3 regions of the Methylophaga marina genome follow, and region 2 is predicted to be linked to each of the others. Evidence: riboswitches for the same ligand, from Rfam matches in the RefSeq annotation. Region 2 holds a riboswitch; each other region holds the start of a gene.
What was found. Region 2 has a riboswitch for cyclic di-GMP ahead of QUE24_RS02855 (VPLPA-CTERM sorting domain-containing protein). Riboswitches for the same ligand answer to the same signal wherever they lie in the genome.
Positions count from the first base shown of each region.

Region 1: it holds a riboswitch for cyclic di-GMP, as region 2 does, so the genes downstream of both, QUE24_RS11715 (hypothetical protein) here and QUE24_RS02855 (VPLPA-CTERM sorting domain-containing protein) in region 2, are expected to answer to the same signal.
Region 3: it holds a riboswitch for cyclic di-GMP, as region 2 does, so the genes downstream of both, QUE24_RS12750 (hypothetical protein) here and QUE24_RS02855 (VPLPA-CTERM sorting domain-containing protein) in region 2, are expected to answer to the same signal.

Region 1 is NZ_AP027741.1:2,274,567-2,285,211, reverse strand. It holds gene QUE24_RS11745 (ExeA family protein) at 1-174, opposite strand, end outside; gene QUE24_RS11740 (CpsD/CapB family tyrosine-protein kinase) at 178-1,020, opposite strand; gene QUE24_RS11735 (Wzz/FepE/Etk N-terminal domain-containing protein) at 1,053-2,813, opposite strand; gene QUE24_RS11730 (porin family protein) at 2,837-4,024, opposite strand; gene QUE24_RS11725 (polysaccharide biosynthesis/export family protein) at 4,052-4,603, opposite strand; gene QUE24_RS11720 (hypothetical protein) at 4,731-5,246, opposite strand; cyclic di-GMP riboswitch class I at 5,279-5,358, opposite strand; gene QUE24_RS11715 (hypothetical protein) at 5,540-5,989, opposite strand; cyclic di-GMP riboswitch class I at 6,026-6,104, opposite strand; gene QUE24_RS11710 (hypothetical protein) at 6,309-6,758, opposite strand; cyclic di-GMP riboswitch class I at 6,794-6,876, opposite strand; gene QUE24_RS11705 (sugar transferase) at 7,108-7,224, opposite strand; gene QUE24_RS11700 (undecaprenyl-phosphate glucose phosphotransferase) at 7,197-8,516, opposite strand; gene QUE24_RS11695 (DHH family phosphoesterase) at 8,577-9,551, opposite strand; gene cysC (adenylyl-sulfate kinase) at 9,562-10,152, opposite strand; tRNA gene QUE24_RS11685 (tRNA-Leu) at 10,317-10,401, opposite strand; gene secG (preprotein translocase subunit SecG) at 10,425-10,645, opposite strand, start outside.
Region 2 is NZ_AP027741.1:574,794-585,438, forward strand. It holds gene QUE24_RS02845 (SulP family inorganic anion transporter) at 165-1,697, shown strand; gene QUE24_RS02850 (DNA alkylation repair protein) at 2,171-3,280, opposite strand; gene QUE24_RS02855 (VPLPA-CTERM sorting domain-containing protein) at 3,334-3,915, opposite strand; cyclic di-GMP riboswitch class I at 3,933-4,011, opposite strand; gene rlmD (23S rRNA (uracil(1939)-C(5))-methyltransferase RlmD) at 4,239-5,573, opposite strand; gene QUE24_RS02865 (YdbL family probable chaperone protein) at 5,657-6,265, opposite strand; gene QUE24_RS02870 (translocation/assembly module TamB domain-containing protein) at 6,275-8,341, opposite strand; gene cysM (cysteine synthase CysM) at 8,344-9,228, opposite strand; gene acpS (holo-ACP synthase) at 9,228-9,611, opposite strand; gene pdxJ (pyridoxine 5'-phosphate synthase) at 9,608-10,339, opposite strand; gene recO (DNA repair protein RecO) at 10,352-10,645, opposite strand, start outside.
Region 3 is NZ_AP027741.1:2,490,682-2,501,326, forward strand. It holds partial or broken gene nhaD (sodium:proton antiporter NhaD) at 1-1,262, opposite strand, end outside; gene QUE24_RS12710 (low molecular weight protein-tyrosine-phosphatase) at 1,406-1,876, opposite strand; partial or broken gene QUE24_RS12720 (fructosamine kinase family protein) at 1,949-2,828, opposite strand; gene rpiA (ribose-5-phosphate isomerase RpiA) at 3,032-3,712, shown strand; gene QUE24_RS12730 (peroxiredoxin) at 3,790-4,305, opposite strand; gene QUE24_RS12735 (Gfo/Idh/MocA family protein) at 4,467-5,474, shown strand; cyclic di-GMP riboswitch class I at 5,672-5,753, shown strand; gene QUE24_RS12740 (hypothetical protein) at 5,782-6,285, shown strand; gene QUE24_RS12745 (PEP-CTERM sorting domain-containing protein) at 6,389-7,141, opposite strand; cyclic di-GMP riboswitch class I at 7,167-7,256, opposite strand; cyclic di-GMP riboswitch class I at 7,626-7,708, shown strand; gene QUE24_RS12750 (hypothetical protein) at 7,735-8,253, shown strand; gene QUE24_RS12755 (PA0069 family radical SAM protein) at 8,347-9,405, opposite strand; gene QUE24_RS12760 (SIMPL domain-containing protein) at 9,405-10,124, opposite strand; partial or broken gene QUE24_RS12765 (alpha-L-glutamate ligase-like protein) at 10,180-10,645, opposite strand, start outside.

The sequences.
Region 1 (10,645 bases), 1.4 Mb from region 2:
TGTTGTTTTACCCGCACCAATCTCTCCGGTAACGACTGTAAAACCCGCCTGACTCATTAAGCCATATTCGAGCATGGTTAAGGCTTTTTTATGTACAGGGCTAAGATATAAAAACTTAGGATCAGGTACCAGGTTAAACGGCTTGAAATTCAGACCAAAATGTTCTGTATACATGAATTAATAATTCTGATGGGTTGGATGTCTTTCTGCTTTGTTAAGCACAGTCCCGACAAGATGTGAACCTTCTAATAGCTGTAATGACTTTTTAATGTTCTCTTCATTATTTTTCCCGTCTTCCAGCACAAGTAAAGTACAGTCAAAATAATTCGAAGACATTAAAACATCGTCCGTCTGTAACAAAGGCGGTACATCGAAAATAATTAATCGAGAGTTGTATTGCGATTTAATATCTTTCACTAAAGATGCCATTTTTGGACTTGATAGTAACTCGGCTGAATCTTCAGCTCTTCCCTTCCCTGGTAATATAACTAGCCTCTCTACGCCAGGGTTTACTAGCACATGGTGAAGATACAAATCATCTTCTAGATATTCTTTTAATCCCGCCTCCACATTTAATCCAAAGTAGCTGGCAATCGAAGGATTTCTCAAGTCCATATCGACTAAAAGCACTGTCTGATTGAGTTCCATAGCAATGGCAACGGCGAGATTAGCTGAGACCAATGATTTACCCTCCCCCGCTGTTGGCGAGGTAATGGCAATTGTTTGCCAATCATTCTGCCGCATTTTTTGCAACACTTGTGTACGCAACATACGGAACACTGCTGATTGCGGATTATTGTAATGACCGGCAATAACCCGGTTGTTTTCCAGAACACTCGGTGGTGTTTTAACCACTTTTGTTTGTGTGTATTCAATATTCTGTAAAGGCGGAGCTAATGGATCTTCAGGAAAAGAAGTGTTTATATCATTTTCCGTAGACACAATTGTATTTTCTGGCTCACCCTCGATCCCAGCATGCTTCTGCTTTGCTTTGTCTAAGGCTTTTTGAATTCTATCCATTCTTATTTCCTACTCGAAGAATCAGGTGACAGTTAAAGCAAGCTGACTTTTCGCATTAATCGATACCACAGCACTTCGAGGTTCATCACATAAAAGTGTACTGCTATCACTGATGCGATAACTAACAGAATTGCAATAATGATCCAGCGGTTTCTTAATGTTTTTCTGCGAGCCAGTTCTCGAGTTGTTGTAATAATAGGGATAACAACCAGTGGTGATTTACCAACAATATGAGTAACTTGTGTATACCCTCTTACCCCACCAAAAAACATCTCAACTAGAAGTGCTAAGCCTAAGCCTGCACCTACAGATGCGCCTAAGCCAAGAACGAGTAATTTAGGCCTGTTAGGTTTTTCTGACTTAGTTGGTACTGCAGGAGGTTCAATTAACGTAAAGCTTTCACCTTTGTTTTCTGACTCTAAGTTCTGAGCCAGTTCAGCTTGTAATTGCTTAGCACGTAATTCACGATATTTGGCTACAGTGTTTTCATGATCGCGTGTCAGCTCATCATATGCCCGCTGAACTTGGTATGTTTCCGAAACACGGCGTTCAAATTCAGCAAGTTTTGTTTTAATCTCTTCCTGGCGAACTCTTAAGCGAGAGACTTCATTTTCCGTTGAGTCTATCTTAGATTTAAGTTGCACATAAGCTGGATTCAATCGTTCGGATGATGACGTTGTTTCAGCTGGCTGACTGTCAGCGTTTTCCAGGCGTTTTTCCAGGCCGGCAATCTTATTTTTTTGTGCTTTTATATCAGGGTGATTATCGGCATATTTTTCACTCAGCGTATTTAATTCTGTCTTTGCCTGGTCTAATTCAGCTTGAATGATTTGAGCATCATTCCCTGTAACACCCAGCTCTTTTTCTAATGCATCAATTTGTCGTTTAACTCTGACTACATCTGGGTGGGTGGGTTCGTATTTTGATAATAAAGTGCTGTATTCAATTCTTAGTTGTTCCAGACGCACTTCAGAGGTGTTTGGTTCATTTGCACTAGTTGCCGTCACACCTAAGGGTAAGTACATCGGAATAGTAGAAAGCTGTAGACTTAATGTGGTGATTTGATCTTTCAATAATAAAATTTCATTTTGATTGGTACTTTGTTCATCACCCAAACGCTGTATCATCGAAAGATTGTACTGTAATAATTCAGGGAGACTACCGCTATAACGATCTTTAAACTCGGCAATTTGTTTTTCTAACTCACGTACTTTTGCTTGAAATTTATCGCCCTCCTCCTTAAGAAAGTCTTTGGTTTCTGCAGCACGGTCTGTGCGGGCTTTGACGTTTTCATTGAGAAACTCTGTCACAAGCTCGTTCGCTACTTGCTGTGCTTTTTGTGGTGATTTATCCATGAATGAAACGGTAAAGGCGATACTGGCTCGCTTTGCACGCCCACTAACTGGATCAGTCACATTTGCTTGAACCAAATCCACACTGACATTAGATTTAAATAAATCGACAATGCCTGATGTGGCAGCTGTTTTTTGACGCTCAGCACGATAAAGATCATATTTTCTGACCATGTCCATCACTCTGGATGTCGTCATTAATCGTTGCTTAATCACTTCGATACGCTGGTCAGCATAACTCGTGACTGTTGAACGGACTAAGTCATTGGGAATTTCTTGTGACTCAATCAGTATTGTGCCTTGAGATTTATAGGTAGCAGGTAAAGAAAAAACTACCACTACAGTTGCTATGGCTAGCAGCACAGCAGGAATAATAACCCAATATTTTCTACGCCAGAGAATATTAAGATAGTCCCCTAAGCCCTTTACTTCTTCTTCCATTTATTATTGCTCTTTGCTGTGATTTAGCGAGAAAAACGAATACCATTCCAATTGTAATCGATGTTGAATGTGAGCGCATTGCCATCTACATTCTTTCCATCTGATTCATCGACGCTTCGATACCTGTATCCAAAAACAAGAGACCAGTCTTCATCTAACTTCCAAGATAAACTAGGTGAAAAATCAAAATATTTTGTTTCTGTGCTATCTAAATCATCAGCACTACTATATTTACGATAGCTCGCAGATAAGTTACCTGTAAGCTTTTCTGTGAAGTTTCTACGATAAGTAATGGTGTAGGCATCTTGCTCATTAACATCCCCCTCACTTGAAGGTGTTAACGATCTACTTGCTGATAAAGTATAACTATTCAGCTCATCTTCTCGGGTTGTACTGATTGAGTAATCTAATCCTGTACTTTGATCCGATGTTTCTGGACCAATTACCGGACTATTTTCACTATCCAGATAACGTGCACCCAGCAAGCCATTGACCGACCAAAGCTCAGATAGTTGATATTCACTAGTCAAGCCCAGTGAATAAGAATCATATTGATTATCAAGCCTGTCTGATTCAGCTTGATAATTAACGTAGGTAAACGATAAGCCACCATTTAGTCTTTCTGTGTATTGATGCTGCCAAGCTAAGTTCAAACTGGCTGTTTCATTATCCGTGAGGTTAGATGACGAACCAAGAATTGAGTTACTGTTGCTTGAGTCATCAGATTGTTTACGCGTTTGATAAGATAAACTCGTGCTTATAGTGTCCAGCTCCGTCAGCCTGTAACTAAATGATGGTGAGATACTCTTTGTAATCGTTGTAGAAATATTACTAAAGTCCGCCGTATCCTCTTCAGCAATATCCCGTGACTCACGTTCAGCATAGTCTAATTTCAGTCCGTAAGTACTTCGCTCGGTGGCATAAGTCGTATTAAAACTCGCAAATGGGTTTTCTTTATCAAGTTCTTTTAAGTCTTGATATCGACTAATTCTATACCCGAGACGTATTTCAGATGTCGAGTTCTCTAATGAGCGAGTTAGTGAAAGGGTTGGATCAATGTTCAAGCTAAAGTCATCTAACTCATCTTCCCGAAGTAATTCATTATCATCGTATTTAAATTTAGGGTCTGCCTGAGCATTAAATACCCATTCAGCTGCCGACGCATTGTTGCTTAGTAACATAGGCAACAGTAGCGGAATATATTTTATCATTGACACGCTTCTCAGCTATTATTCTGCTTAAGGTACGATGATGACGTCACCGCTTTCTAGTGTGATATTGGTATTCAGAGCTTTACCTTTTTTTATTTCAGCAAATTTAACCGGTAAGACTTGTTGAGTTGTGCCGGCTCTTCGTAGCACGATAATATTGTTCTCTTCCGCGTATGGCGATAACCCACCGGCTAAACTTAAAGCTTGCATAGCATCCAGAGGTTGATTCATTACAAACGAACCTGGATTTAGGACTTTGCCTAGAATGTGTACCCTATTACCTTCAACGCTAGTAACAGAGACTGTGACAACAGGATCAGCTAAGTATTCACTGAGTTTTTTGGTTAATTCTTCTTCGACGTCAGCTACTGTTTTATCTTTAGCAACAATTTCACCGGCTAGTGGGAAAGTAATAATACCGTCTGGCAGCACGACGGCTTGTTTTTGTAACGCTTCCTCATTCCATACTGAAATATCTAGAATATCGCCCGAATTTAATAGATAACGCTGGTCTGCAAAGACGCTTGAGGAAAATAGGGAAGTGAGAATCAAAAAGAAGAAAATGAAGCGTTTTGACATGAGGGAAAATCCTTATCTATAAATGACATTCAAATTTGATATTAACACTCTATTTTTCAAAAAAAAGGGAGCTTTTGCTCCCTTTCAATTTGTCACAGTAACTTACTGTTAATATAAATCTTAATTCTTATGCAGCAACTGCTGATTTTCTTCTAAGCCCTAAGAAACCTAGTAAAGCTGGGGCAAACAAGAATAATGCTGCTGGTACTGGTACTGCAGATACTGATACTTTGTATTCTAGCTTACTACCGCTGGCATCGAATATATCGAGGGCATACACTTTGCCTTGTTCTAAGAAAGCTATGAAGCTAGTGTTACCAATGATATCTATCGTTGTGTAAGCTCCACCAAATAGACCAAAACCCAAGGTAGCAGATTCCAGATTGGCTTGAGGCTCAAATGACCATTCAATTTTGACAGGTGTATTAGCATCGACTGATTTTATATTGTATTGTGAGTACCATCTATCTTTACCAACTCCACCAAGCTCCTTAACTTCTCCCGAACCTGATACTGTTGAACCAGATGCAGTATCAACAACTTGCGTAGCTAAAAAAGAATCCTCTGTAGACAAATTCAACGTTGCGGCATTGACGCCGACAGAGAATGTAAAAGCAAAAATAAATAGCATCACTTTTTTCATTATATTTTTCCTTATGTATAAGCAAAAATTAGCAATGCAACCCAGCCATCTCCTGCATTGAAGACCTGTGGCTTTCCGCCCTCACCTCACGATGAGTTTGGCTTATTAATTATCACGTCAATCGTATGATAATCGCTTATCTGACTTTTTCTAGTTGATTAAATAATACGAAACTTTTTCAATTGAAGTCTATTGTACCTTAGTACAACTTTATATGTCAGAAGCAAAAACCAATTACCCCATTAATACAAAAAAGGGAGCATAAGCTCCCTTTTTTATTAAAACTGTTATTTCTATGCTGCAACAGCAGTTTTTCTACGCATACCTAAAAAGCCTAATAAAGCTGGGGCAAATAGGAATAATGCTGCTGGCACAGGCACTGCAGAAACACCAAATGACATATTACCGGTAGTAGGCAACACATCAAAAGATACAGTATAAATACCTGATACAAGATTCAAGATTGTTGTAAAATCAGGGGCTATAGCAAAGATCTCAGAACCAATTGTCAATGTTCCTGAGGTAAATTTTGACGTTGGAGAGAAATCAAAATCAATCGCTGCTGGACCATCGCCAATCACTTCAAGTGAAAATGTAGTAGTAGTGTCACCAAATGAAGCACTTACAGCACTTGTACCGTTATCAAAGATAGTAGCACTATCTGTTGTTGATAAATTATATGTGGCAGCGTTAGCAGCAACAGAGAACATTAGAGCTACTACAAATAGCATCGCTTTTTTCATAAATAAATTTCCTTACACATAAATTGAAAAAACAAGCAATGCAGCCCAGCCATCTTTGCTTTAAAGATCTGTGGCTTTCCGACCCCGCCTCACGACGAGTTTGGCTTTAATCAATTATTAAATTACTAATTTAATAATTACCTATCTGACTTTTTCAGATGATTTCATATTACGAGTAAGGTTTGGTTGCTGTCTATTGTACCTTGGTACAATGTGCCTAATTAGTTTTAATTTTCAAGATTATAGGATATTAAAATTAGCATTATGCCAATAAAAAAGGGAGCCTATGCTCCCTTTTTTATTTTTGTGTAGCTCTTACTTACGCTGCAACAGCATTTTTTCTACGCATACCTAAGAAACCTAATAAGGCAGGGGCAAACAAGAATAATGCAGCTGGAACAGGTACAGCTGAAACACCAAATGACATGTTTCCTAATGCAGGAGTAATATCAAATGTGACACTGTAGATACCAGCAGCTAGGTTCAGAATTGTTGTAAAATCTGGAGTCACTGCAAACACTTCCGTGCCAATTGTTAAAGTCCCTGCAGAAAACTTGCTAGCAGGCGAGAAATCAAAATCGATTGCTGCTGGACCATCACCAATCACTTCCAATGAGAAAGTGGTATTAGTATCACCAAATGCAGCACTAACAGCGCTCGTACCACTATCGAAAATAGTAGCACTGTCTGAAGTTGTTAAGTTGAATGTCGCCGCGTTGGCAGCAACAGAGAACATCATAGCTACGACAAATAGCATCGCTTTTTTCATAATAAACTTCCTTATGCATAAGTTGAAAAAACAAGCAATGCAACCCAGCCATCTTTAAAAGTTTTAAAGATCTGTGGCTTTCCGACCCCGCCTCACAGCGAGTTTGGCTTTAATTACACAACATCTAACCCGCTGACGTTGTGTAAGATCATATGATTATGATCTTGCTACAAAGCCATCACCGTTGATGTCTATTGTTCTGATTGCTATTGAAAATAATGACGATAACGAGTGTTATCTAACATCAATGATTGATGCTTCTATTTCAATAGAGTTATATAATACCGTGTCTCACGGCAGGCAACAAGTTTATTTTCCTAAGTAAAACTACTGATACGCAATATGGAATTCAATAGGCGTTTTTACCCACAAACCCTTTGAATATCGTCAAGAAAATAATCTCAATATCTAATAACAATGACCAGTTCTGGATATATTTTAAATCGTAATGCACACGACCCTGCATTTTGTCCAAGGTATCAGTTTCCCCCTAAAGCCATTTATCTGGGCTAAGCCCGTAATACCTGGTTTGACTTTATGTCTCAACATATACCCTTGAATCTGAGCGCGGTATTGTTCGTTATGTGCTACAGCATGAGGCCGTGGGCCTACAATCGACATGCTCCCGCCTAATGAATTAAAGAATTGTGGCAACTCATCCAATGATGTTCTTCTCAAAAAACCGCCAAATGGCGTGATACGGCTATCATTCTTTTGTGCCTGTGTGACGGTATCTCCATCTTCTGTTACGGTCATCGTACGGAATTTCCATACCTTAATTTTTTCACCGTCCATGCCGTAGCGAGTTTGCTTGAAAAACACAGGCCCTTTCGATGTCAATTTAACCCCTGCGGCAATCACCATCATAGGAATAGCAATCATCATCAGGATAAGGCTGCTTAGGATAATATCTTCCAGCCGTTTAAGGATACTGTCGATACCAGCAAAAGGGGTTTCATAGACTGAAATAGCGGTGATTCCCTGGTAATCGACCCATCGGGAATTAAGCAAGTTAAATGTGAATAAGTCAGGAACAAGATACACAGAAGCCGTACTATCGGCTAATAGCTCAGTAATATGTCTGATTCTATGCTCAGCAGACATAGCCAAGGTGATGTAAACAGTATCAACCTTCCCTGCCTTACAATCTTCAATGAGTTGATTGAAATCACCTACTTTCTTATTTGTGACGACCAGATTAGGTTCTGTTTCTACCCGTTTTTGTGAACGATCATCATAGTATCCAACCAGTCTGAACCCAGACCAATCCATTTCGTTGAATGCACGTTCCAAACGCTTACCTAACGTTGTCTCACCGACAATGGCTACATTTCTGGTATTAACACCACGAGCTCGAAGTATGGCCAATGACGTTCTTACAATGGCATGCCAGGAAATTAACTCTATTGGTGTCAGTAAAAACCATAAGAAAACAAAACTATCGAGGTAGGTACCAGAATGAATAAAGAAAATATCAATCATGACCAGAATGAAAACGCTGGTAAACCATGAAAACATGACGGCAGAGACTTCTTCCCTTAACGCCGTACCCCGCCACGAGCGGTAGGCATCCTGTGACTCAGCAAAGAAATTAAACAATACAATTGCGAACAAAAGACTCCAGATATAAAGTACATCCCAGGTCGCATGGAAAATATCGAATAAAGCTAAAAACGTTAGCAGGATAATACCGCTATCAATCAGTCTTGATATGGCATTAATTTTTGCGTCGTATTGTCTGATCCTGCCCTGAGCCATCTGTGCTAATTTATCCTATCGTTTTTTAGTCTTTTGATTATAAGTATAAATGACTTTGTATTAGTTGATATTGCTACTGTAATAGTCCTCAACAGTAGAAATTAGTCTTGCAAGCTCTGCTTCTTGTAATAAGTTTATGCCTGCTGCTGCTTTTCTGCCGCCGCCTGTGTCGAACTGACCTGCAATAAAGTCTGCTCCTTCTTGACGTATTTTAGGAGCTCTAATACTAACGACATAAGCCCCTGAATCAGGTATTTCAGTAAGAATTAAATGTGCTCGAGAAGGAAACTGGTTACTCAAGTAGTTGCTGAAGGTGCCACTAATACGTCTCGCCCATTTATCATCAGGTAAGGTAATAACCCCTACCATATCACTCTCATAACTTAGTTTTTGCTGTTTAGCTTGAGACAAATCTGAATTATAGCCAGAATCCAGAGTCTCCATTATCTCTGTACTATCATTAATAAAATCCAAAGGTGATGAATAGTTTACACATTGTCTATAGAGTTCATCAGGTGCAAAAAACAAATCATCTAGACTCGCACCATAGCCATTGTAATTAATATGCTGCCCTAAGGTTTTAAGTTTGATTGCCTGGGTTTCAGTGAGGTGTAGTTCCTTTGCATACTCCTCGGCAACATTAGATAGATTATCACCAAAAGCTGCCGTGATTGCCCAGAGCTCATAGGCATGATTGAGGTGCTCATTGACAATTAAAGCTGTGCATTTATTGGGATGCATATCAATCAATGCCTCTAAACGAGGATGACTGATTTGATCGCCGGGGTTGTGGTGATCGGCATAAAAGACATCAACATTATTTGATAACAAATTTAATAATGCATCATGATTTTTCTGCATTGATATGTCTAAAACAGTGACTTTTGATGCTTTTTCAACATCTACCCTGCTCAGTAATTTTATATCTCGCTTAACACCTGTAATCAGTTCTGCCTTACTCGGGTTGGCCAGTCTTAATTGAACTAAGGCACATATACCGTCAGCATCGCCATTAAAAACATCAAAGTTGGTCATGGATTTGATTTTAAATTATCTCGTTTTGTTTTAGATAGGTAATCACTCTCGCCACACACTCATCCACATTGAGTTCAGCAGTGTTTAGCGTCACTTCTGCGGAGACTGGCGCTTCATATTCTGAATCTATACCTGTGAAATTTTTTATCTGTCCACTTCTTGCCTTTTTATATAAGCCTTTTGGATCACGTTGTTCACAAGTACTCAGTGGGGTGGATATATAGACTTCAACAAATTCTTTCTCTTCAACGAGATCTCGAACCAGTTTTCTATCACTGCGGAAAGGCGAAATGAAAGCACTCATGACAATGAGACCAGCATCAGCAAATAGCTTTGCCATTTCACCGATACGTCTGATGTTTTCAACACGGTCTGCGTCAGAAAACCCAAGATCTTTATTTAAGCCGTGTCTGACGTTGTCACCATCAAGTAAATAAGTGTGATGTCCTAGCTCAAATAGCTTTTGTTCCACAGCATCTGCAACCGTTGATTTGCCTGCGCCACTGAGCCCTGTAAACCATAAAATACATGGCTTTTGTTTTTTTTGTTTTGATCGGTCTAACTTTTCTACTTTATGTTTATGCCAGACGATGTTGTTCATAGTAAAAAAAACGTCCTTATCTGAGTAAGTAAATAATCTATTGAAATAGATATTACCGACTTCAGCAATTATTCCTAGTCTTATTAATGTAAAAGTTAATTATTTCTTTGTCTTGACAAAGTTATCAGGCAAAAAAAGCCTGACACAAGTCAGGCGTTTTAATTTGGTACCGACGGCCGGAGTCGAACCGGCACACCCGAAGGCACTACCCCCTCAAGATAGCGTGTCTACCAATTCCACCACGTCGGCAAGGGTAATCAAGGTTGCGTATTCTACGGTAATTCAGGCAAATCTGCAGGTGTTTTATCGACTTTTTGTTCTGTTGTAGGCACAGACTCTGTCACACTTTTCGCTTTTCCTGGTGTATCGACTGAAAAATAGGCTAATGTCAGGCTGGTGATAAAGAAGATTGTTGCCAGCACAGCACTCGCACGACTTAAAAATGAAGCCGAGCCTTGGCTGCCAAACAAGCTGCCTGAGGCACCACCACCGC
Region 2 (10,645 bases):
TAGACTTAATGCCGTGTTTCAGCGATAATTGTCGCCTTTTCAAGCCTTTCCCATCGAAGGCTTACCTCTCATGACTCAGTCAAAATCAAAATAAATTACTGCTAGCACCTTGCTATGCATGGTGTGTATGAGTCATAGCTCGGTTTGGTTTATAAAGGGATCCTATGTTTAATCTGTTACTGAAACGCCCACAAAACATAAAGAATGATGTGTTATCTGGACTGACTGTTGCCTTAGCGCTTGTGCCAGAAGCGGTGGCTTTTGCCTTTGTGGCTGGTGTTGAGCCTTTAGTCGGTTTATATGCCGCATTTCTTGTCGGACTTATCACCGCGGCGATTGGTGGCCGGCCAGGTATGATTTCAGGTGCGACAGGCGCGTTAGCGGTTGTTATGGTGGCATTGGTGGCACAACACGGTGTGGAATATTTATTTGCCACTGTCGTGTTAATGGGCATTCTGCAAATCCTGGCTGGGGTATTCCGGTTGGGTAAATTTATTCGTATTGTCCCACTTCCGGTTATGTTGGGGTTTGTAAATGGTCTGGCCATGGTCATCTTTCTGGCCCAACTCAAAGCCTTTAAAGTCACTGGTGAAAATGGTGAGGAACAATGGCTATCAGGTGAGCCATTATGGTGGATGTTAGGTCTGGTCGCTTTAACCATGGCGATTAGCTATTTCTTGCCTAAGTTAACTAAAGCTTTCCCATCCTCTTTGGCCGCTATTATTGTCGTTACTCTAGTGGCAATTGGCCTGCATCTTGATATTCGTAATGTAGGTGATATTGCTTCTATTGCCGGCGGTCTTCCAGAGTTCAGTATTCCGATGGTTCCCTTCAATCTGGAAACATTACTGATTATCGCGCCCTACTCCTTTATCTTAGCGTTTATTGGTTTAACAGAGTCCTTACTAACCCTCACTCTCATTGATGAAATCACAGAAACAACAGGCCGCCCAAATAAAGAATGTATTGGTCAAGGTGTAGCTAACACCGTAACAGGCTTTTTTGGCGGCATGGGCGGTTGTGCCATGATTGGTCAAAGTATGATCAATATTAACTCGGGTGGACGCGGTAGATTATCTGGTATCTCGGCAGCCTTATTCTTACTTTGTTTTATTTTATTTGCATCACCACTGATTGAAATCATCCCTATTGCGGCTTTAACGGGCGTGATGTTTATGGTGGTACTGGGTACCTTCGAATGGGCGAGTTTTCGCTTACTGGGCCGTATTCCATTACCGGATGCCATTATCGGTATTTCCGTCGCCGTGATTACTGTCTTTACTGATCTGGCTATCGCCGTGATTACCGGTATCATCATGTCTGCGTTGGTTTTCGCTTGGCAACATGCCAAACATATCTATCTGAAAAGTTATAAAAATGAACAAGGCTCTATTGTTCATGAGTTAAACGGACCGTTATTCTTTAGTTCGGTGCGTAACTTTAATGATTTATTTGATCCGAAAAATGATGATGCGGATGACGTCATTCTAGATTTCAAAAACTCGCGGGTTTATGACCATTCCGCTATTGAAGCTATTGATTCGTTGGCAGATCGTTATATCAAAGCTGGGAAAACACTGCATTTAAGGCATTTAAGTGAAGAATGTAAACAATTACTGAACAATGCAGCGGATCTGATTGAAGTCAATGTGATGGAAGATCCGCATTATCATATTGCTGATGACAAGCTGGCATAAAAGCCAAATAACTGCTATCTTTAGCGCCATAATAATAAGTTTAAAATTGTATAACCTATTGAACTACGAGAAAAAAACATGTTAAAAAAATCGATAAATTGCTGATAGAAAAGTTTCCACATATTATTCTGGGCTTTACTGCATTTTGGCTGCTACTCATTGCTTACGGCCTTTATCACAACTAAGCCAATCAGCGTATTATTAAAAGGCCAGTCTTAGACTGGCTTTTTTTATGCCTATAAATTAGCATCGATTCAGCAAGTGATTGATTTTTGATCTAGGTCAATGCCCGATATCCACAGTAGATAAATAATAACCTCACGCTGTTTAGACAGCAGACTATTTTCAGAGGGGAGAACTATTATGGAAAAAATCGAACACTATATTCACGATAACTTTGCCGCATTAATCTGCGTGATGTCTGTTGCATGGCTAGCACTTGTTGCTTACGGCCTAATCATGTCCTAATCCAGTTAAGGCATCAATAACTCAAAACTTGCCCGGGCAACACACTGGCCGTTTAATAAACACTCAACCTCATGTGTGCCCGGGTAATATTGTCTTGTCGAAATCTTCTTCAAGCTATGTCGTTTTTCCAACTGAAGATATTGTCCTTCACTTAAATGAATATTTTTCCATTTAAATACTTTTTCTCTGCTTATTTTCCCTCCCGCACCAACAAAGCGAATTTTGTAATCTAATACAAGGTATTGAATCTGTTTGCTCAGCATTCCCAATTCCAGCACGAGTGTTTCTCCAAGCTGTAATACTGACTGAGAAAGCCGAAGCTGTGCTTGTTCAATGTTAACCGAGTGACTAAAACCTAAAAGCGGATAGACATCTGTTATACCTTGTTTAACGAGACTTCTCATCGCATGGCGAATCACCCAACTCGTATTATCAGAAGCATTTTTTTGCCATTGAGAACAGACATCAATAACCATTTGAGGATGATCTTTACTCATATCATTGATGTTATTAGCCACAGACCGTCTCACATATAGACTCGAATCACTTTTTAACTTCTCAAGAAGCGGCCATATAAGAGCGGGATCATGACGTAGTTCAGCGAGTTGCGGTGCCCAGGGTAAACGCGGGCGAATGCCTTCAGAAGCTAATCTTCGTACATGTTCATCATCATGTTCAGCCCATAACAGCATTTGCTGATAGGTTTCATCAAAGTGAGCCTTCAGAAAAAAACGAATAGCAAACTCAGCTGTAAATAATGAAGTGAGTTTTTCGAGTGCAGCAAAAGAAACGTTGCGATGCTCCAGACCATATAAAGCAACATAATCAATTAATGGCCAGGCTAGGTAATGTGCCCACCCAGAAAAATGTTCATCTCTAAGAGACTCAGCCGCCTCTAATAAGATATTTATTGCATCAACATAATCGTGAGGTAGATAAACATGCAAACTCTTCGCAAGATAATCTGCACGCGCCTTGAGCTCCAGCTCATCTAGTTTGAGAGATGCAGTCTCAATAAAATCCGTTACAGCAAAATCAGGCCACACTGAATGAATCAGAGAGCCGATTTCCTTCACTGCAGGAATATGAAGTTTATTTTTGAGTTGTTCAGCCATAAAAAAAGCCGCGATGGAATCGCGGCTTTTATCATACGGTATTCTGTCTTAGCTTAGGCAGTTTTTTTACGTCTGCGCATTGCTGTCATACCCATCAAACCAGAACCTAGTAACCATACAGCAGCAGGAACAGGTACTTCGCTAACAGGTGGGCAATATTCGCCATTCACTGTTAACTCAGCCCAGAAAACGTCTTCGCTCCATTTTGAAAACCAAGCCTTGAATGAGATGCCAGCAAGGATTTCGTCAAATAAGTCTGAGCTTAGGCTGAACATTTCAACACCGCCATCCAGAGAACCTAAGTAGCTCAAACCAGTACCATACCAGTTATCAGTATAAGCATATAAATCATCCCACCAACCATTTGCATTTGTCGAAATTTTTAGTGTGGCAGATGTAATGTCTAAATCTGCAGGGTCAGTGATAGCATCGAAATCCATATAACCAAACTCATAATAGTTCGATACTGAGGCAGTAAATGTTTCTGAGTATGTTTCAGGGTTATCACATAAAGATGAATCGTCCCCACAACCACCATGATGGTGGTGGTGACCATGGAAAAATGTTGCTGAAGCAACACTTGAAAAACCTAGCAACATAGCAGCTACTAAAATAGCCGATTTGTAAAATTTCATAGAATTATCCTTGTTTACTATGCAGCCCGGCCATCTTTAAAAAAAGACCCGTGGCTTTCCGTCACATGGCTCACACCAAGGTTGGCTTATCTGTTTATTATGCAATCACTATCTGCAAGATAGATATTAGTGAGTTGTAATGTGCCAAACAATTGTACTTTGGTACTAAAAAGTAAAATAAATCAGCTTATTACGACTCTACTTGTCCGATAACTTCACTGTTAACGGATAAATAAGTCCGACTCAACTTATTCCGGACGATTGCATAATATGAGGATATCTATGTCGGAACAATTGTACTTTGGTACAGTTTTTAATCTTTTTTAACGTTTTTTTACAAATACAGCAATAGACTCGACATGGGTGGTATGTGGGAACATATCCATAATGCCTGCCGATTCCATAATGTAGCCATGCTGGTTCACCAGTTCGCCAGCATCACGTGCTAGCGTTGCAGGATTACATGAGACATATACCAATCGCTCAGCACCTAACGCAGCTAATTGATGCAACACTTCAAATGCCCCACTTCTGGGAGGATCCAGTAAAATCTTATTAAACCCTTTTTGTGCCCAAGGATAATCTTTCAATTCTGTTTGGGTGAGATCCGCTTGCTCAAACTCGGCATTAGATAAGGCATTAAGTGCGGCATTATTTTTTGCGTGTTGTACCAGTGCAGCATCACCTTCAACGCCAACGACCTCTGTCACCCGTTTAGCTAAAGGCAAAGTAAAGTTGCCGAGCCCGCAGAACAAATCAAGAATACGATCTCCATCCTGAACATCCAGCAGCGTCATGGCCCTTTGAATCATTTTTTCGTTAATACCCGCATTCACCTGCGTAAAGTCACTCGGGTCAAACTGTAAGTTCAACCCCGGCTCTGGTGCGTAACTAAGCTGAGCAGACTCAGGCCATAATAAAGACACGGTATCCGGCCCACCTGGTTGCTGATAAATCCATAAATTATTGTTTTGTCCAAAGCTAATCAATGCATTTTTATCAGTCTCGGATAATTCATCCAGATTACGAAACACCAATGCGACATGTTCATCATCCATTGCCACTTCAATCTGAGCGATGCGGTTATAGGCTTCCAATCCACCAATTAATGAAGCTAAATCCGTTAAACGATGACCCACACGTGGATCTAACACTTCACATTGTTCAAGCATGGCAATGTACGGCGATGACTTTTCCCTAAAGCCCACTAAAACTTGTTCTTTTTTAGCGACGTATTTAACGCCGAGGCGTGCTTTACGACGATATCCCCATAATGGACCGGTTAAAGGTTCCAACCACTGTTCAGGGCTTAAGTTACCAAAATGAGTAAAGTGTTCAGCCAATGTGGCCTGTTTATGAGCCAACTGTGCTTCAGGTGACATATGCATCAAACTACAGCCGCCACAAATACTAAAATGCTGACATTTTGCCTCTACCCGATCATCAGCAGCAGACAAGACTTCTACCGTGCGCGCTTCATCATATTTTTTATGAACCCGACTATATTGAAAGTTCACTTTTTCTCCGGCTAATGCGCCATCTACAAAAACAGTTTTGCCTTCGATGCGAGCAATTCCCCTGCCATCATGTGATAATGACTCAATCTCTGCTGTCACAAGCTCTTGCGGTATTCTTTGTCTGCGGCTACGTCTTGCCATTGTTATCTCTTATCTCTGAAAAATAAAAATCCAGTGGTGTTTTCACACCACTGGATATCGTTATTATAATCAATCTGATGTAATTATTTTTGTTTCCAGCTGCCGCCTTGTTGATACCACCAGCCATTAGCAGCATTACTAATCCAACGTTGTGCAAATGTTTGCTGGATATCATTCTGCCATTCTGGATGACCATTGGCTCTGGCGATTTCAGCATATAACGCTTTACGATCATTATTTTCAGCGGCAATCAAGCTGTTTAACTGATTACGGTCTTTTAACGGTACCGACTTAGCATCACGCAATGTAATAAAACCATCATCAGTTAAACCTATTGCGCCACTATTATAGAAAAGCTTCAGGCTTTCATGGCGTGATTTCATATTCGACTGTAATGCATTGATAGCGGGTGAATTGATATTAATATCCGCGCCCGCCGCTTCAGCTTTCGGTACCATCCAGTTCAATATCGACATTGCCAGTGGCAACTTGGCATCTGATACTGAAGACTGCTTATCCTGATCATCAGATTTAATCGTATCAGCGGGGTTTGTATCTGGTCCCCATACATCTTCAATAATTCTATCTGCCGCTTTTTCAGCTGCCGCTGCTGGGAAGTAGATATTTATAGTCACGCACGAGACCAACATTAATCCCGACACCGTCCCCGTTAACCATTTCATGATTTGCATAACCTCTCCTTACTCAATTATCGGTCCAGAACTATTTTGTACCGCTTTGATACGCTCTAATAAATCTGCCCAGTCCACTCTTCGTGTATAACCAATCACATCAATCCATGGTGGTAAACCGCCACCACCTTTCACAATATAGTACCCCTGATCAGCATCTTCGATGCCAGCCATTTCACAGACATCATTTCGTAAATAACAAGACAGTCCTAAACGTTTGTAAGAAAAGTCATCAAAAAAACGTAAAAAACTTCTGGATATCATGCCTGTTGCACCACCGCCAACCTGCGTTAAATTATCTACGGCACGCTGACTGATAACACGTTTTCCCGGATTATCTTCAGACGTTTCTAATGTGGCATCAAACTGGACCGGTTTCCAATCAGACAATCGTAAGTTATGAACAGCTCCGGACACACGACCTGTAATTTTTCCCACATCAAACGTTTTGGTTAACAGTGCTAAATCTAACTCTGTGATATCAATATTGGCATACAGTTGTGGTAATACGCCAAGAGGATCCGTCAAACGCAAGTCGCGAATGACTGTCGTACCATCGAAGACTTTAACTTGTAATGCCCCATCGATAGTTAATTGCTGAGATTGGTATCGCACATGAGGAATAACGCCCGATAACTTACCATGCATTGTCGGCCAGTCCAGTGCCTGCGTTAAACTCTCCATGGATATCGGTAACAACAAGCCGTCAAATGACCAGGTTATCTGTTTATCTTCTTGTTGCTGCAAACTCAGCTGATTTATTTGTAGCTCTCCATCCAATACGGGAATCGTCGTTTCTTCTACTAACTTAAAGCCATTTTTCACAGTTTGCGTATGCAGACTGCCGGCACCAATATCGACAGCATACAGTTTGGCTTGCTGCCAGGATAAATAACCATTTAAAGGCTTATCACTATTGGTCCAAACCAGTTCACCATTCAGCTTATCCGCCTTGTAACGCTGCTCACTATCCACCACACTGACGTTATTCAACGTGGCACTCAGCTGATGCTGCTTGTCAGACCAACTTATTGAGGATGAAACCTGACCTGACAATTGTAAATCAGCTGCGGCAGTGCCCACCATAAAAGGCTTTAGCCATGTGGAATAAAACGGTGATAGCGTTTTTACAGTCACATTCGCTTCAACCTTAGTCGGCATATTATCTGTTATTTCAGCAGTGGCCTCTAAAGTAAATTGTTCTGGTTGCGTTAACTTGATATCCGCTAAGGTCCAGTGATTTAAGCCTGATTCATACTTGCCTTCAATGCTTAACTCAATGGCAGAAGTAGATAAATCGACAAAGACAGGATCACTATAAACCTGGCCTGCAGTGAATGAAGATGCAGCAACAATATCCCAGGTATTGTCCGTATTATTTAAGGCGACATCTCCTTGCATTGTCACATTTTCCGCCACCTGACTTGCCGTCGTATTACTAAAACCCAAATCAGTGAATTGCCACTTTGCGGTGGCTGACGATACTCCCAGCAAGTTTCCATCAAAACGTGCTTGAACAGATATCTGACCTTGAGGCTGCCAGTTGTTGACCACATCAATGTATTGTTTATCCAAAAATTGAGGTAGCCATTTCTGTAGTGCTGATAAGGGAATATTCTGAGCATCAATATTCACGTCCCAACGCTGTTCATCAAGACTAATATCAAGGCTTACCGTACCACCATCCAGTCTCAGATTTTTTAGCTGGATATGATATTGTTCACCTTCGGTACTGACATCGAGACTAAATTGGATTTGTTGCTGCCCCAGCTCAGGATGAGAAAACTGTAAACTACCTGACTGACAATGAAAGGCATCCGTTAACCAAGCTGCTTTTGTACACTCAAATGTCACATTGCGTAATTGATTCAGTGGTTCAGCTAAGGTGATTTGAGCAGCGGTCCCTGATAGCTTCAGACCATCAGAAGTAAGTTGGACATAGGTCTTCAGCTCTTTCGCATCAAATTTTTCTGCCCAGCTATGTTCACTACTAATTTGAATCGTATTAATAGCGAATACCGGGAATGACCATAAACATAGCCATAAGAAAACTGACTTTGGCGTCAGATAGCTCATTATCAGGCAGGGAAAACGCCTGTTGAGATGTAACGATCGCCACGATCACAGACGATACTGACAATCACCGCATTTTCTACCTGCTCAGAGACCTTCATAGCTGCAGCTAATGCACCACCCGATGACACTCCGGCAAAAATACCTTCTTCAGCGGCCAGTCGTCGCATCATGCTTTCAGCTTCATCTTGAGTGACATCTATTGTTATATCAATGCGCTCTGGCTCGAAAATCTCAGGTAAATAAGCCTGCGGCCAACGGCGAATACCCGGAATACTGGCGCCCTCTGCCGGCTGCACACCCACCACTTGAATCGCTGGTTTTTGTTCTTTTAAATAACGCGATGTCCCCATAATTGTGCCGGTCGTGCCCATTGAACTCACGAAGTGGGTAACTTCGCCCTCGGTATCAGCCCATATTTCAGGCCCCGTAGATTCATAATGGGCCAGAGGATTATCAAAGTTTCCAAATTGATTTAGCACCTTGCCTTTGCCCTCTTTCTGCATTTGTAAGGCCAGATCCCTTGCGGACTCCATACCATCTGTCAGAACAAGTTCGGCACCATACGCTTTCATTGAAGCACGACGTTCAGCACTACTGTTTTCCGGCATAATCAGAATCATTCGATACCCTAATATCGCCGTGACCATCGCCAAAGCAATACCCGTATTGCCACTGGTCGCTTCGATCAAGGTGTCGCCGGGCATGATATCACCCCGTAACTGCGCTTGTTGAATCATACTCACCACAGGTCGGTCTTTAACCGAGCCAGCAGGATTATTGCCTTCCAGCTTCACCAGAATGGTATTACTCGACTCGCCGGGAATACGCTGTAATCTGACAAGCGGCGTGCGGCCAATAAAGGCTTCAATCGTCGGGTAAGATTTCATCAATTTGCTTCCATTAACACAACATAAGCAATCGCATATTCATGATCGTCACTCAGGCTTAACATCGCCTTATCAATATGCATTTTTTCTTTCAGTTCCAGTCCCACTTTTTCGAACTGTAACTCAGGTTTACCCAGTGAATTATTTCTGACGCTGATATGACGCAAACTTAAACCATCCCGAAATCCTGTTCCCATGGCTTTAGCGGCGGCTTCTTTTGCTGCAAATCGTTTCGCTAAAAAATTAGCCGGTTTAAGTTGCAATTTAAACTCGCTGAACTCATGGGCACTGAGTATTCTTTCAGCAAACTTATCACCATGTTTATCGAGTAAGTCTTGCATTCTGGGAATGTGAACCAGGTCTGTGCCAATGCCAATGATCATCCCCGGCGCGCGTCCTGCATCAATTGTTTCATCTCGCGAACCGCTGCCTGAAAGCCAGTAAACACCGAACGCGCCACAATCGCGTGGCCAATATTTAACTCCACCAGTTCTGGTATCGCCGCAATTTTCTGAGTATTGTGGTAATGCAGACCATGGCCAGCATTCACCTGTAATCCCCTTTCATGAGCCTGTTTTGCTGCATCAGCAATCACGGCAAGCTCTCTTTCGGCCTCTGTATCGGTTTCGGCATCAGCATAACGGCCAGTATGAAGTTCTACCACTGGTACACCGCAAGCCACTGCCGCTTCTATTTGAGCCAAATCAGGATCGATAAATAAAGAGACACGTACATTGGCCGCCGCAAGGCGCTGACACGCTTGCTGCATTCGAGACAACTGCCCCGCCACATCCAGACCACCTTCTGTTGTCAATTCCTCACGTTTCTCAGGTACTAAACAACAGTCTGCAGGACGATATTTTTCAGCCATCGCCAACATTTCTTCAGTGACCGCCATCTCAAGATTCATTTTTGTCTGCAAGATATCGCTCAACATCGCCACATCACGTTCCTGAATATGTCGACGATCTTCGCGTAAATGTAATGTGATACTGTCCGCTCCTGCTTGCTCTGCTTCAATCGCTGCCTGAATGGGGTCAGGATAACGTGTTCCACGAGCTTGACGCAGTGTGGCGATGTGATCGATGTTGACACCTAGATAAATAGACATGAATCTCCAAACTCAGTTTGTTTTTGTTGTAAATTGATTAAGCCCAGCAAATAACTGACGACTATGTAAAGGACGGCCGCCCAAGTAATAATTTATCACTGACCGCATCATATGTTTGATTTCTTTCAGGCTCACATCATCAAATTCCGCTTCCTGATCAAGATGACGTAAGCTGCGTCCAGATACCGTATTCTCAAGCTGTTGACCAAATACACGGCGTGGACCACTATCTGGATGGTAAATATACATGCCTTCATCTTCAATATTCTGACCAGAATCGACATCCACCGTTAATGCCAGACCATA
Region 3 (10,645 bases), 1.2 Mb from region 2:
CACAGCGACACCCGCTGCTGAGCCAATCGATAGTAAAGAACCACCGACACCCGCTGTCAGCGTGACTAATAACCATTGTCCCTGGCTCATGTCCGGATTCATTGAAAGCACAGCAAACATCACAGGAATATTATCGACAATGGCTGACACAATACCGACTAGAATGTTAGCGGTTGTTGGGCCCAAGTCTCCGTACATCAGCTGCGAACCCAGGTTGAGATAACCAATGGTGCCAAGTCCACCTACGCACAAAATAATGCCGTAGAAAAACATCAATGTGTCCCATTCTGCACGCTCAACCTGTTGAAATATATTGAACGGTTTGCGTCGATCTAATCCTTCAACTTCAACCCCTGGTAATCCTTCTTCATCAGATGTTGTGTTGATAAATGTTTTTCTATCACGCATTTTTAAGGTGTAACCGTAGAGCTTTAATAAGCCTAGTCCAGTCATCATGCCAATGACAGGTGGTAAATGCAGGAAATTATGGGCAGACACAGCCATGGCGATAGTGACTAAAAATAAGCCAACCACAACAAAAGCGCCTTCTTTGAGTTCTGCTTGGTCTGAGTTTGCTTGGGGTTGTCCATTCTTAATGGCTACTGACATTAAAAGTGCAGGAACAAACCAGTTCACAACAGATGGAACAAACAATTTAAAGAATTCTTGAAATTCTACGACCCCTTTTTGCCAAACCATCAATGTGGTGATGTCGCCAAATGGACTGAACGCACCACCTGCGTTTGCAGCAACAACTATATTTATACAGGCCAGAGACACAAACTTGACATTTGTGCCGCCAACCGCCATTACAACGGTGGCCATCAATAATGCCGTGGTTAAGTTATCCGCTACGGGGGATATAAAGAAGGCGAATAACCCTGTGATCCAAAAATACTGCGCAGCGAAAAGCCTTTATTGATTAACCAGGCTCGTAGACTATTGAATACGCCTCGTTCTCCCATGGTATTGATATAAGTCATCGCCGCTAGTAAGAACAAAAGCAACTCACCATACTCTTCTAGGTTGTGTCGAATCATCAGCCCTGCAGTGTGGTGATATTCAGAGTCTGGTTGTTGTGCATAAATGAGTGCAATCAAGCCCCATATTACGCCAGCCGCGACCATGACAGGCTTAGACTTGCGCATATGGATTTCTTCTTCAAGGATAACCAAAGCATAGGCCACCACAAACAACAAGATTGAGACATAACCGACCCAGTGAGTGGTTAAATCAAGTAATTTCGCATTTTCTGCAGCCATGGCGGGGTAAGGCAGAGCTAACAGTGCGGCGAAACTAAATAGGAGCCATGGGCGTCCTTGAAGAATTGATTTCACGACAATAATCCTTATGAATGACGAGACCGGGCAATAATACGCCGGAATTTAAGCTGAACAAATAAATATCAGTTAACGACGCTATCATGAAATCCTTTAGAGGCGTCTGCAACAAGATCAAACACATGATTAAAGCCATTCTGCCCGCCGTAGTAGGGATCCGGTACATCGCTTTCTTCACGTTGCGGCGCATAGTCCAGAAACATTTTGACTTTGTGTTTGTATGCATCAGGACAAGCGTTGATTAAAATTTCATAATTACTGGTATCCATGGCCAGTATGTAATCAAACTCTTCAAAATCAGCTTGGCTGAATTTACGGGCACGGATGTAGGATAAATCGATACCACGCTGTTTTGCGGTCTGTTGAGCACGGCTATCAGGTTCTTCGCCAACGTGATAAGCATGGGTGCCAGCAGAATCAATGAGAAAACGATCGCGTGTGCCCATATCTTCGGTTAACTTGGTAAACACACCCTCAGCCGTAGGTGAACGACAAATATTACCCATACAGACAAACAGTACTTTTATTTGATTCATTGTTGATTTCTTTTATTTCAATACTAATTATAAAAAATGAGATTAAATATAATAAAGCCAATATCTCAGCGGTTATATTTCTGAAAGCAGTTGGTCAATCATTGACTCAGCCTGGCCCATATAACCACCCCCGAATAAGTTAAGATGATTGAGAATATGGTAAAGGTTATATAAGGTTTTGCGCGTTGAATAGCCGGAATCTACAGGATAGATAGCATTGTAAGCAGCAAAAAAATCTCGGCCAAATCCACCGAATAATTCTGTCATCGCTAAGTCCGTTTCACGATCGCCGTAATAGCAGGCAGGGTCATAAATAACGGGCTGCCCGTTCTCATCTGCTGCCGCATTTCCCCCATAAATCACCGTGTAGTATGGATGGATGGGGCTGATGGTTTTCGAGCAGTTTATCCAGCTCATCCATCAGTTTTTCACCTCTGGATTGTATTCGACCAGAATAACCATTTTGTGCAGCAAACTTGAGTTGTTGACCCAAGCGTTGCTCTCGCCAGAATGTCAGCCAGTCGTGTGTTTGGTCATTGATTTGAGGGGTACTGCCTATAGTGTTATCCATCTGCCAACCAAAATAAGGTTGCTTGACTTTATGCATGTGCGCTAACTGTTCCCCTAACGCAATATTGCTATTACCCCTTAAGCCTTTGAGAGAAATATATTCCAGCACTAAATAGCTGTGTTCATGAGTGGTCCCTTGGCATATGACGCCGGGAACGCGCACGCTTTTAGTGGCCGCCATTTCTTGTAAACCAAGCGCTTCCGCTTCGAACATCAAAGACAAAGAAGGTTGGTTGAGTTTTATGAAATAAGTGTGTTGATCAGTCTTCAGTTGATAGGCGCTATTGATACAACCGCCACCAATGCTGCTCAATTGGTATGGCTGAAGACTCTGATGGATAGTTGATTCGATATGTTCAACAATGGAGTCAAGTTGTGCCATTATTTTTCCTTAATGAGATTTGAGAAAAACGAGTGAAGTGTTGCCGTTAAGGATATGAGCTATAGAGAAAGGCATCAAGTTTCTGCATCATATTTGGGCACGGAATTCACCGAAGAACCATCAACCACAAGGATTGTCCGTTTTTTTATACGTGTTGGCTATGTAAGCTGATGATTATTTATGATGGCATAAGGAGTTTGTCTATGGCTATTAATCCTAAACAACGAGTGGCACTGCATGCTGCCAATCTGGTTGAGCAGAATATGGTAGTTGGCTTAGGAACCGGTTCGACAGCTAACTTTTTCATTGAAGCGCTGGCTAAGCGTTGTAAGGCCGAAAAATTAAATATTCAAACTGTCAGTAGCTCTGCTATCAGTGCAGTCAAAGCACGTGAGGCGGGTTTACCTGTCGTATCGATAGCGGATCTTGATTCACTAGATATCTATGTTGATGGTGCAGATGAGGTCACGCCGGATCTCACCTTATTGAAAGGGCGCGGTCAGGATTTGGTGAATGAAAAGTTATTGGCCTCTGCGGCTGATCAGTTCTTTGTATTAGTAGATGAATCAAAACTGGTTGAACATATTGGAGATAATTTTCCTATTCCAGTTGAAGTGATGCCGCAAGCATGGCGTTTAGTGTTAACCCAGCTAAAACATCAGGGCGGAGAAGGGCAGCTCAGGCTAAATGCATCAGGTGATAATGTTGCTGTCACGGCAAGTGGTAGTCTGGTGCTGGATATGCAGTTTAAGGATATGGATAGTCTAGAATTGACGATGATTTTAGATACGATTCCCGGTATTGTTGAGCACGGAATTTTCAGTGATATCGCCTCCGCTATTTTTATTGGTGGAGAAAGTGAAGTAGAAGAACACTGGCGTTAAAACTATTTTTCATTGGCGTGATGACATGATGGTACATGGAGGAGTTGAGCTCCCCCATGTACTCAGAGTCTAAGACATTAGCCTTTTTTGAGTTCTTCCAGAATGGTTTCTGCTTTGGATTTACCAAACTCACCCGAGCCTTCAACACCAATATATGTCACTTCGCCATCTTTCAGAATGCAGGCAAAACGATAGCAGCGTACGCCCATGCCACCGGCCGTTAAGTCACGGTCTAAGCCCATAGCCTTGGTCAGTTCAGCACTACCATCAGCCAACATTCTAACTTTACCTTCATTGTTGACTTGTCTACCCCACGCCCCCATGACAAAGGCATCATTCACGGCCATACACCAGATTTCATCTGCTCCTGCTGCTTTGATGTCATCTGCAAGGCGTATAAAACCAGGTAAATGCTCCTCAGAGCAAAGCGGAGTAAATGCACCAGGTACACCAAAAAGAACGATGGTTTTGCCTTCTGTGAGTGATTGCACATTTTGTGGTTGAGGGTTAACAGGGCAGCCACTGCTTGCTGAAAAGTCTACACATTCTGAGAGTGTCGCCGCGGGAATTTTCTGTCCAACTTCGATTGTCATACTTGCTCCTTAATCCATTATTTTTATTTACAGGTTAACTAGCATAAGACAATCGCTATGAGATAAAAACACTATGAAACATGAGGTTTTATCAGTTTGGAATTGTGAAGGTGAGTCGATATGATGTTAGTAACTTACTCGAATCAAAAGGATATAAACACATGGCTGAAAAACAATTACGCTGGGGAATTTTAGGTGCTGCTCGTGTAAACGAAAAATTACTGCCCGCTATTGTTGAAGCAGCTAATGCGAAATTGGTCGCCATTGCTAGTCGTCGTCCTGGTGCTGCAGCAGAAGTTTTGCAAAAACTAGCGCCAGAACAAACTGAGGTAGAGACTTTGGACGATCCTGAAGCACTGCTTTCTCATTCACAGATCGATGCTATCTATTTACCCATGTCGAATGAAGAGCATGCGGAATGGGCTTTGAAAGCCATAAACCACGGTAAACACGTGTTGATTGAAAAACCGATGGCACTAACGGTGGCGGATATTGATGCGATTGAAGCAGCTGCGAAAGCAAACAATGTCACGGTGATGGAGGGCTTTATGTATATCTTCCATCCCCAACATGATTATGTAAAACAGTTGATTGATGATGGCAAGATTGGTGATGTGCGCACGATGAAAACGGCGTTTGCCTTTCCAATGAAACCCGCTCGACTGTATAGGATCAATCGCGATATAAACGATGGTGGTGGCGCCATGTGGGATATTGGTCCTTATGCTATTCATACAGCAAGACTATGGTTTGATAACGAGCCTGTTGCAGCCATGGCGATGGCCAAGCTCAATGACAGTGGAGCGGATGTCAGCTTGAGTGGTGTATTTGATTTTACGGATGGTAAGTTTGCTCATTTTGAAATGAGTTTTGAGCATGCCAGACGCAGCGAGTATGAAATCATCGGGACTAAAGGCGGTATTAAATGTCATACCGTTTGGCAACCGGAAACGGAAGAGGCCACAATTAGCTGGTGGAATGATGAGGAAGAACAAACCGTCTCTATTCCAAAGGCCAATCATTTCAATCTGGAAATAGAGCATTTCTCTGAGTGCATACTGCAAAATAAGGCTCCCAAGCTCACGATGACAGATGCAAGAAATAATTGTGCTGCTATTTGTGCTGCTCTGGCTTCAGTCCGACAATCAAAAAAAGTTGATATTGATTGAAAGTCAGCAACACTGATAGTCATAATTGATACAAACAAACGGATCTTTAAGTAGAAAAGCCGAAATGTGCACCCTTTAATTTGAGAACTATCAATGTTAGGGTAGAAGCAACAACAAACTAGTTGTTGTTGGTACCCGTTAGTAAGGTATTTATTTACATTCATAGCGGGTATGTTCGGCTCAACACGTTCGTGATGGGCTGTTATAGCCAAACTCGTCGTGAGGCGAGGACGGAAAGCTACAGATCTTGATGAAGAGCGAGATGGCTGGGCTGCATTGCTTTGTAACAAATCAAGGAGTATTTGATATGAAACAAGCGATGCTATTTGCAATTGCTTTATTTACCACAGTGTCAGCCCATGCTGCGACACTCACCATCAATCCAACAGGTTCAACTAATGCCACACAGACCACATCAGTAGACACTGGAAGTACAGTGTTAGGTAGTGGAACCGTCACTAACGGTGACGAGCCATGGAGTTCAACTTACGATGTGACCACAACAGAAGATACCTCAACCATTATTGAGTGGTCATTTAATCCTGTAGCCGCACTGACAGAAGCCACTATTTCTTTTGATAATGGGGTTGATCCGGTTCAGTTGTTTGATATTTCAGGTGATTTCAGATTTACAGGTTTGATTTACGCAGGCACAGTTGCCTCTGTTAACCTGCTTAATGGTAACAGAAACACCTTTAAATATGACGTATCACTGCAATCAGTTTCTGAAGTGCCTGTTCCTGCAGCATTTTTTCTTTTAGCCCCAGCCCTGTTAGGGTTCCTTGGTCTACGTAGAAAAAACGTGCTTTAGCTCGGGAAATTTAAATTTTCTGAGACACTTCAATTATCTGACAAGATATTGAGTATTGTGAAAAAGCCGTGGTAAAGAACCACGGCTTTTTTATTGCTGGATATTATTTCGCTTTACGGCGCAGGCCGATAAAGCCTAACAGAGCAGGAGCAAACATTAATAATGCACCAGGAACAGGAACTGCAGATGGTACATCAACTTCTTCAATTCCAGCATAAAGCACACTTTGCTGGCTGTAGTTATAAAAACCGAAAGCCCCATTACTGAATGCACCAGTAATACTTAACTCTTTTATACCATTGACAAAGACTTCAACTAAAGAGGATGTAAAGGTAATATCAAAGTCATATGTTGTATTATCCAGCCAACCTGTATCGCCCAAGTTAGTTGCACGGGCTAATTCGGTCACATTTTTGCTTGGATCATGAGACCAAGCACCAGAGTTATCACCCAATACGTCCCTGACCTGTGAGATGGCCAGTCCTTTTTGACCAGCACCGTAATAGGTCTGATCTCCTTGTTTCCAGTCGATGAGTAAATAATCAGCAGATGAGTTGGTTAGATCGTTATTGTTATAACCTAAGACAAACCCGATATAATCATCGTCAGCAGTCGTCTTTACTGTTATCTGACCTGATAATGCCGTGCCCTGGCTATTTTTATTGTTGTGAAAGACGGTTGGAGTACCGTTGATTCCTTGTTGAACAGCATTATTACCCGACTGTAATACCCAGTTACCGTTACCATTTGCCTTCCATGAAGACAAATCAACGGGCTGAGGTGCAGCCATAGCTGTTGTGGATATTGCTCCAAGAATGAAGCCACCCAAGAGAAGGTTTTGTAACGTTTTTTTCATGCCATTTTCCTTATTCGCAAAGTGAAAATGCAACTCAGCCATCTCATTTTTATTAGTAGAATTGAGACCTGTAGCTTTCCGTGCTTGGCTCACACCAAGGTTGGCTTTGAAATTGAGCGCTGGGTTTTACCAGCAAGGAAATTCTAACCCAACCAGACGCGATAGAAAATAACGTGTTTTGTATTTTCTTTACAAAAGTTAACTTTTGTAAAGTGACATGCGTTCGCTGCTATCTAGCGATAACGCAATGAAGCTGATAGTGCAACTCCATATTCCCGGTGTATAGAAAGTCTCATTGTTAATTCTTGCAATAATTCACAACCAGTTCACAGTTTTTTTGTGATCATTATCACGCGATCAAGCAAATGCTGTGCGTTACATCCCAGATTTAACTAACTGGTGTGGTTCTGAAATTCAGTGATTTGTACCATCGATTCATCTGAAATAGTTCAGATGGTCACATCATTAGTTATTTGTGATGTGTTTTTTATAAAGCCAAACTCGTCGTGAGGCGGGGTCGGAAAGCCACGGATCTCTAATGTAATTGGAGATGGCCGGGTTGCATTGCTTCATAGATTAAATAGGAATTTATTATGAAAAAAGCGATGCTATTTGCTGTAGCTCTTTTGTTTTCGGTTGGTGTTAATGCCGCTACGTTAAATTTGACTGGAATTGGTTCATCAGGTGCTTCTCAAAGCGTTGATGTAAACAACAACAGTACAGTTTTAGCAGGTGGTACTGTAGGTGAATCAAGCAGTTGGTCTTCAGGCTTCGATTTAACCTCAGACACTGATACTGCAGTAAAGGTTGAATGGTCATTTAACCCATTTACTGCTCTTGATAGTGCAGTACTTGTATTCAGTGAAATCACAGGTCCATCAGGTGGTTACACTGGTAGTACACAGTACTTCAACATCACTGGCGACTTTAGCTTTACAGCATTTTTAACTGCTGGTGTGTACTACGCTGTTGATATTATCGACGCTACATCTAGTATTTTGAAATATGATGTATCAGTATCTGCAGTACCTGTACCAGCTGCATTATTTTTATTCGCACCAGCCTTATTAGGATTATTGGGCATGCGTAGAAAAACTGCAGTAGCAGCATAAAACTTGAAATCAAAAATCAAGTTAACAATTGTTAGTTAGATTGAAAGGGGAACTTCGGTTCCCCTTTTTTATGTTTAATAAAGATGCTCTTTTCTAAAACAAATCCATTTGCTTTGATGGTTTGTGAAATAAGTCGGTTCGTAGAACCAATGAAGATTGGTTTTTGGGGTATTTCTTGACCGCGACGTTGAATCGTTTTTTGATCATATCTGCATAGAACCCCTGACCTTCAAGTCTAAAACCAAATCGTGGGTCATTGGTTTTGCCATTCCTGGAGTCTTTAATGCGATTCATGACATGTTCAGCCTTATCTGGATAATGACTGTGTAACCAATCATTGAAGAGGGGGCTGACTTCTCTTGGTAATCTCACAAAAATATAGTCAATATTGCTAGCGCCTGCTTTTGCAGAAGCATCAATAATCGCTTCTAACTCTGTATCTGTAAGAACAGGAATGACAGGGGCAATCAGAACAGAAACAGGGATGCCATTACCCTTTAATGTGCTAATCGTTTGCAGGCGTCTTTGTGGACTGCTGGCTCTTGGCTCAAGTTTTCTGGCAAGTGTTTTATCCAAGGTCGTGATAGACAATTGCACATGTACCAGTTGTTTTTCTGCAAGTTGTTTAAGTATGTCGATATCACGTTCTATCATAGATGACTTTGTGACAATATTAACTGGATGGCTAAATTCGAGCATCACCTTGAATATCTGTCGTGTGATTTTATGATCACGTTCTATTGGCTGATAAGGATCAGTGTTAGCGCCAAGAGATAGTATTGAGCACTGGTAATTCTTTGCCATTAACTCATGCCGAAGTAAGTCAGCAGCGTTGGGTTTTACCGTGAGTTTTGTTTCAAAATCCAGGCCTGGAGACAATCCCAGATAAGCGTGGGTAGGTCTGGCGTAACAATAAATGCAGCCATGCTCACAGCCACGGTAAGGGTTAATCGTTTGCTGAAATGGTAGATCAGGTGATTGGTTTCGACTGATAATTTTACGAGGTGTTTCTTCACTTACCTCTGTCGAAAGAGGACTGACTTCACTATGAAACCAGCCATCATCAACCTCAGTGCGTTGAAACTCATTAAAACGACCATCGATGTTATTTACTGAGCCACGGCCCTTGTGTCGTTTATTGTGTTCTGACATTAATCAGATAAGTAATACTCTATGGTAGAAACAACGCGTACCTTTTTTATTTGTGGATTATTGTTGTCGCGTGAACTGATGCTGAATTGGCCTTGGCGCGCCTTACGAATTTTACCCAAGGTGCTGTCTGAGTCTTGAGCAAATTTTTCTGCCACTTCTCGGGCTTTACGTGTCGCTTCTTCAATCATCTGAGGCTTAATTGAATTAAGACGTGTAAATAAATACTCTGGTTGAGCCGCGTAATTATTGCCAGTTAACACAATGCCTTGCTTGCCAAGTTCAGAGAGTTGCCCCATCACTTCTCTGACGGTGTCAATGGCCTCTGAATATACAGTGACGGTCTGTACAGCCGTATATCGAAATTCAGCACGTTGATTGCCACCATATTGCTGTGCAGATTTGTCGGTGATGGCTGGCGCGCTGATGGTGACATCATCACGTTTTATACCTTGTTGGGTCAGAAACGAAATAATGGTGTTGGTATTGCTATCAACATCATTGTATAAGCCTTGTAAATTATTACTTGCCAGAGTGAACTGGATTGGCCAGATGACGATATCTGCAGTGAACTCTTGTTCAGCTAGCCCTTTTACTGTAACTGTTCGTTCGTATTCTTTATATTCGATTGCAGCATTAGATAGAAACCAACCCAGGGTACTAAGACCGAGAAATAAAGCGACACCAAGAATCAGACTACTGCTTTTATTGACCGATGACATAAGTCACTCCTATAGCAAACGCATGAATGTCCCAGCAGTGTAAAACAATTGTTGATTATGATCGACGAGAAAAATGCTCTTTTGAAAACGCGATGCGTTGTTCAAGCGTCATTTTCTTCACATTGGTTAAAGATTCAATTTTCTTGAGTCGTGGCAGTAAACCCACACCATTAGCCACTTGTATACTCAAACCGGGACGGGCGTTTAGTTCAAGTAGCATAGGGCCTTTTTTCTATCCAAAACGATATCAGTACCTAAATAACCCAAGCCCGACATTTCATAACAGGATGCAGCCAGGTGCAGTAATTGATCCCAATGTGGCACCTGAAGATCAAGCAGGTTTCTACCTGTGTCAGGATGCAGCATAACGGGGCGGTCAAATTGAACAGCACGCACCGCACTACCATTACCAATATCCAAACCCACACCGACAGCACCCTGATGAAGGTTCGCCTTACCGTTAGAATCAGATGTGGATAAGCGCATCATGGCCATCACAGGAAAGCCTTTGAAGACAATCA